Linked DNA regions of Alloalcanivorax dieselolei B5. The protein of the gene in region 1 interacts with the protein of each later gene in a pairwise test. Links are inferred from orthologs where the notes say so. Each region holds a gene or a part of one and is shown on either strand. Other genes may lie near its edges.

Region 1 (3,253 bases):
GTCGCCGGAGAGCTGCTGACGGGCACCGCCGATGGTGAAACCCTGCTCATACAGCAGGCTACGGATCTGGCGGATGGTGAGCACATCCTGACGCTGGTAATAGCGGCGGTTGCCGCGCCGCTTCACCGGTTTCAGTTGCGGAAACTCCTGCTCCCAGTAACGCAGCACATGCGGCTTCACATCGCACAGCTCGCTGACCTCACCAATGGTGAAGTAGCGTTTGCCGGGGATGGCGGGAAGCTCGTCGTTATTACTGGGTTCCAGCATGGTAATCTTCCACCCGCTGCTTGAGTTTCTGTCCAGGCCGGAAGGTCACCACCCGACGCGCGGTAATGGGAATTTCCTCACCGGTCTTGGGATTGCGACCGGGCCGTTCACTTTTATCACGCAGTTCGAAGTTGCCGAAGCCGGACAGTTTCACCGGGCGATTATTTTCCAGCGCTTCACGCAGTTCCTGGAAAAACATCTCCACCAATTCCTTGGCTTCCCGCTTGTTCAGTCCCAATTCTTCGTGCAGTCGCTCCGCCATGCCGGCCTTGGTCAGCGCGCTCATATCTGCCTCGGTTTAGACCCTGAGATTGGCGTTAAATCGTTGTTTTAACTGGGATACTACTGCTTCGACCAGGGCATTGACCTGATCGTCCCTAAGAGTGCTGGAAGCGTCCTGGAAGGTCAAGGTCATGGCCAGGCTTTTGTAACCGTGGTCAATGTGCTCGCCCTGGTAGACATCGAATACCTGCACGTCACGCAGACGTTCGTCGCAGGTTTCCCGCACCAGTTCCAGCATGTCCCCAGCCGCCACCTCGGTGTCCACCACGAAAGCCAGATCCCGCTGCACGCGCGGGAATTCAGACACCGGCTGGAACCGTGGCAAACGCCCAGTCACCAGCGGTTCCAGGATCAGCTCGAACAGGTAAAGGTCGGTGGGCAGATCCAGTTGAGCGGCCAGACGCGGATGAATACGCCCCAGATAACCCACTGTCTCGCCGTCGCGCTCCAGCCGCGCGCACTGTCCCGGATGCAATGCCGGGTGGGTGGCGGCGACAAAGCGGAAGTTCCCGCTGGCGGACAGCGCCAGCAGAGATTCCACGTCCCCTTTCAGGTCATAGAAATCCACTGCCCGCGGTTTGCTCTGCCAATGGGCCGGCGCCGCGCTGCCGTAGAGCAGCCCCGCCACCATCGGCTGCTGAGTGAGTTCCTGCTCACCGGGCACGAAACGCAGCCCGGTTTCGAACAGGCGCAGACGGTCGATCTGCCGGTTCAGGTTACGCTGGGCGGTGGTCAGCAAACCCGCCATCAAGGTGGTGCGCATCACCCCCAGATCGGCGGAAATCGGGTTCAGCAACGCCAGAGGTGGGTGGTCCGGATCCACCTGGGCCAGGATTTCCGGCGCCACGAAACTGTAGGTGATCGCTTCCATATAGCCGCGATCGCGCAGCGCATCGGACAGCCGGCGCAGCGGCACCTTGTGTTCGTATTGCGTGTTGCCCGCGGGCGTGCCCGCCGGTACCCGGTTGGGCAGACGGTCGTAACCGTGAATCCGCGCCAGTTCCTCGATCAGGTCCTGCTCGATGGCCATGTCGAAACGCCAGCTCGGCGCGGTTACCCGCCAGTGCCCCTCACCCTGCTCACTCACGTCCATGCCGAGCCGTTGCAGAATATCGACGATTTCGTCGTTCCGCAGGGGACTGCCCAGCAATCGGGTGGCGTGGTCGGCATACAGTTCGATGGCTGCCGGGGTCGGCAAGGACGCCGTGTCCTCGCTGCCACTCACCGGGCCGGGGCGGCCACCGGCGATCTCCAGGATCAGGGCAGTGGCGCGCTCGATGGCCCGGACCTGCAGCGCCGGATCCACGCCACGCTCGAAGCGGTGGGAAGAATCGGTGTGCAGGCCGTAGGAACGGGCCTTGCCAACAACAGCCAGCGGACTGAAGAAAGCGCATTCCAGGAACAGATCACGGGTATCGGTGGACACCGCGCTGGGGCGGCCGCCCATGATGCCGGCCAAGGCCAGTGGCCCCTGCCCATCGGCGATCACCAGGGTATCGTCACGCAGTTCCAGAGTCTGCTCGTCCAAGGTCTCCAGCCGTTCACCGGCTTGTGCCCGGCGTACACGGATGCCGTCGCTGAGACGGTTCAGATCAAACGCGTGCAACGGCTGCCCCAGTTCCAGCAGGACGTAGTTGGTGACGTCCACCACCGGATCAATGGAGCGCAGGCCAGCCCGGCGCAACCGTTCCACCATCCACAACGGCGTCGGCGCGGAAACGTTGACGTCCCGGATCACCCGGCCCAGATAACGGGGGCAGGCTTCGGCGTCTTCCACGGACACCGGGAAAACGTCGTCGATCCGGGGCGCCACTGGCTCGATGACCGGTTCATTCAGCGGCACCCGGTTGAGCACGCCCACTTCCCGGGCCACACCGCGCAGGCTCAGGCAATCCGCCCGGTTGGGGGTCAGGTCCACTTCGATGATGGTGTCGTTGAGCCCGAGATAGTCACGGATATCGGTGCCCACCGGCGCGTCTTCCGGCAATTCCAGCAGGCCGTCGATGAGGTCTTCCATGCCCAGTTCCGAAGCACCGCAGAGCATGCCCTCGGAAGGCTGGCCGCGCAGCTTGGCCTTCTTGATCTTGAAGTCGCCGGGCAACACCGCGCCGATACGGGCGAACGGCGCCTTCAGCCCTTCGCGGGCATTGGGGGCGCCGCACACCACTGGGAACACCTCGGTGCCATCGTCCACTTCGCACAGACGCAGCTTGTCGGCATCCGGGTGCGGCTGGCAGCTTTTGATGCGGCCCACCACTACTCCGCTGAAGGCCGGCACCACCGCTTCCACGGCGTCCACTTCCAGACCCGCCATGGTCAGTTGGTGCACCAGCGTGTCGGTATCGATGTCGGGATTAGCCCATTCCCGTAACCAGGCTTCGTTGAAACGCATTCTCGGTGTTCCTTAAATTCGGTTCGCGGCCGCTCGGCCTACGCTGCGGTATCCGGTGGTGACGCGCTCAGGCGAACTGCGAGAGCACACGCACATCGTTTTCGAAGAACAGACGCAGATCGTTGACGCCATAGCGCAACATGGTCAGGCGTTCGATCCCCATGCCGAAGGCGAAGCCGGTGTAGCGCTCGGGGTCCACGCCACCGTGCTCCAGCACTTTCGGGTGCACCATGCCGCAGCCCATGATTTCCAGCCAGCCGCTGTGAGAACACACCCGGCAGCCTTTACCGCCGCAGCTCACGCAGCCCACGT
Region 2 (3,217 bases), 510 kb from region 1 along the record:
TTCCGGATCGGTTTCACGGGTGTCGCGAAAGTTCTCCCGGATCCGGTCCGCCACCACGATGGAGTCGTTCAGCGAGTAACCGATCAACGCCAACACCGCCGCCAGCACCGTCAGATCGAAGGTCCAGCGCATTAGCGAGAACAGGCCGAGCACGATGATCACGTCATGCAGCAAGGCCACCACGGTGGCGACACCGAACTTGTTGGTGAAGCGGAACCAGACGTAAACCAGCATCAAGCCCAGTGCCATCAGCAGCGCGAGACCGGACTCGTCGCGCAGCTCGTCACCCACTTGCGGACCGACGAACTCCACCTGCTGAACCGTCAGCCCGGGCAGCTTGCTTTCCACCACCTCGGTAAGCCGGGGCCCTACCTGATCCGCGGGCATATCGTTCAGGGTGGGCACCCGGATGCTGATATCCCGGGGCGACCCGTAACGTACCACGGTGGCCTCTTCGAACGGCGTGCCTTCCAGCGCGGAACGCACATCGTCGATGATCACTTCGTTTTCGCCCTTGGCCACCACCGCGGTGCCGCCGGTGAAATCCATCCCCAGATTCAAACCCTGGGTCGCCAGCAGTCCGATGGAGCCGAGCACCAGAATGATCGACAACGCCGCGAACAACCGCCGTATACCCAGGAAGTTGATGGAGAAAGGAGCCTTGTTACTCATAAGCACCTCAAATACTCAGTTTGGCCGGCGGACGGGCACCGCGGCCGTAGACCATTTCCACCATGGCGCGAGTGCCCACGATGGCGGTAAACATGGAGGAGAGGATGCCGATAAACAGCGTCACCGCGAACCCCTGCACCGAGCCGGTGCCGGCGGAGAACAGGATCACCGCGACGATCATGGTGGTGATGTTGGCATCAAGAATGGTGCTGAACGCCTTGGCGTACCCTTCATCAATGGCTTGCCGTGGCCGCACGCCTTTTTTCAGTTCTTCCCGGATACGTTCATAGATCAGCACGTTGGCGTCCACCGCCATGCCCACCGTCAAGACGATACCGGCGATGCCCGGCAGGGTCAGAGTGGCGCCGGGAATCAGCGACATGATGCCGACGATGATCAGCAGGTTACCGACCAGCGCCACATTGGCGAAGATACCGAACACCTTGTACCAGACCAGCATGAACACCAGCACCAGGACCATGCCCAGCGCCATGGATTTGAGTCCGGACTCGATGTTTTCCGCCCCCAGGCTGGGGCCGATGGTGCGCTCCTCGATGATGGTCACCGGCGCCGCCAGGGAACCGGCGCGCAACAGCAGAGCCAGCTCGGACGCTTCCGCCGGGCTGTCCAGACCGGTAATCCGGAAGCGGCTGCCCAGGGTATCCTGGATAGTGGCCACGTTGATCACGTAACGGTCGGTGGTGCTTACCGGCACCTGCTCGGTTTCACCGTTTTCATTGGTGCGCGAGCTCATCTCGGTCTTGGTTTCGATGAACAGCACCGCCATCGGATTGCCGACGTTCTGTGACGTCACCCGCTGCATCCGGCGGGCGCCGGCGGAGTCCAGGGACACGTTCACCTGCGGGGTACCGTTTTGCGGATCGAAGCCCATCTGCGCGTTGGTCACTTCGTCGCCGGTGGCGATCTTGGAGCGCTCCAGAATCACCGGGCGATCCCCCTGACTGCGGAAGGGGAAAATCTCGGTGCCCGGCGGCGCCACGCCGGTGGCGGCACGGCTGGCCGGGTAGTCCTGATTGACCAGCCGGAACTCCAGGGTGGCGGTACGGCCGAGAATTCGGCGGGCCTGGGCCGCGTCCTGCACCCCGGGCAGCTGCACCACGATGCGATCCGCCCCCTGCCGTTGCACCACCGGCTCGGCCACACCCAACTCGTTTACCCGGTTATTCAGCGCGGTGCGGTTCTGATCCACCGCGTAATCCTGCATTTCCTTGAGGGCGGTCGGGTTCAGGTTGAACACCAGCACCCGCTGCTCGGGATCGGAATCCAGCGAGAATTCCGGCAGCGCGTTACGCAGCAGGGTACGGGCGGAATCGGCGTCTTCGGAGTTGGCGAACTGCACACGCAACTGCTGGCCGTCTTGCTGCACATCGCGGTAACGAATGCCTTCGTTTTTCAGCGCCAGTTTGATCTGGCCGGCCCAGGCTTCCATGCGCTGGTTCACCACTGCTTCCATGTCCACCTGCAGCAGGAAATGCACGCCGCCGCGCAAATCCAGGCCCAGATTCATCGGCGAAGCGCCGATGGCACGCAGCCATCCCGGAGTGGTCGGCGCCAGGTTCAGGGCCACCACATAGTCATCGCCGAGGGAACCGGCCAGAAGCTCGCGGGCGCGAAGCTGGCTGTCGTTGTCAGTGAAGCGCACCAGCCAGGAGCCGCCATCGATCTGTTCACCGGGCCCATGTTCCAGACCCGCCTGATCCAATTGCCGCAACACGCGCTGGCTGGCACTGTCGGACACGGTTCCACCGGGCTTGGCGCTGCTGATCTGCACGGCCGGGGCGTCGGGGAACAGGTTGGGAAGAGCGTAAAGGCCGCAAACAAACAGCACGGCCATGAGCAGGAAGAATTTCCAGCGCGGGTAGCGGGTCATAATCGTCTTCCGGTATTGCCGGGAGGTGGCGGCCCGGTGCGACCGGGCCGGACACACCTCTTTTTATATGGATTTGATGGTGCCCTTCGGCAGCGTGGCCTGGACACTCTGTTTCTGCAGCTTGATTTCCAGATTGTCGCTGATTTCCACCACGACGAATTCGTCGGTGACTTTGGTTACCCGGCCGAGAATACCGCCGGCGGTCACCACCTCGTCACCTTTGTTCAGGTTCTGCACCAGATTGCGGTGTTCCTTGGCGCGCTTCTGCTGCGGACGGATCAGGAAGAAATAGAACACCGCGATCATCACCACCAGCATGATCAGTTCGATGCCACCGCCCGGACCTCCGGCGGCTTGCGCGTAAGCGGGCGAAATCAACCAGTTCATCTCAATTCTCCACGTTTTCGTGTTAAAGAGCGGGCACATCGCGGCCCATGGCCGCGTAGAAGTCACCGACAAAGGCGCTCAATGTACCCGCTTCAATGGCCCCCCGCAATCCAGCCATAAGCCGTTGGTAATAGCGTAGATTGTGGATGGTGTTCAGCTGCGCGCCGAGCATTTCACCACAGCGATCCAGGTGATGCAGATAGCTGCGGGAAAATTGGCGGCAGGTGTAGCAATCGCAGCCCTCCTCCAACGGCGACAAGTCGTCGC

What was found. Proteins that work in one complex are often made in the same cells at the same time.
Region 2: the proteins of pheT (region 1) and secD interact in binary tests that used the Escherichia coli proteins (3 or more experiments, as listed by UniProt). The link is inferred for Alloalcanivorax dieselolei B5 from one-to-one orthologs.

Annotation. Positions count from the first base shown.
Region 1 is NC_018691.1:3,567,741-3,570,993, forward strand. What follows is about bases 254-3,253. They hold pheT (phenylalanine--tRNA ligase subunit beta), read right to left. Parts: upstream 2,942-3,253; coding sequence 566-2,941; downstream 254-565. Other genes in these bases: B5T_RS15800 (MerR family transcriptional regulator), read right to left, coding at 254-267; ihfA (integration host factor subunit alpha), read right to left, coding at 254-553; pheS (phenylalanine--tRNA ligase subunit alpha), read right to left, coding at 3,009-3,253. Also shown: more of B5T_RS15800, read right to left, coding at 1-253; more of ihfA, read right to left, coding at 251-253.
Region 2 is NC_018691.1:4,074,958-4,078,174, forward strand. What follows is about bases 122-3,009. They hold secD (protein translocase subunit SecD), read right to left. Parts: upstream 2,564-3,009; coding sequence 680-2,563; downstream 122-679. Other genes in these bases: secF (protein translocase subunit SecF), read right to left, coding at 122-672; yajC (preprotein translocase subunit YajC), read right to left, coding at 2,627-2,950; tgt (tRNA guanosine(34) transglycosylase Tgt), read right to left, coding at 2,973-3,009. Outside these bases: more of secF, read right to left, coding at 1-121; more of tgt, read right to left, coding at 3,010-3,217. UniProt on the Escherichia coli protein: Part of the Sec protein translocase complex. Interacts with the SecYEG preprotein conducting channel. SecDF uses the proton motive force (PMF) to complete protein translocation after the ATP-dependent function of SecA.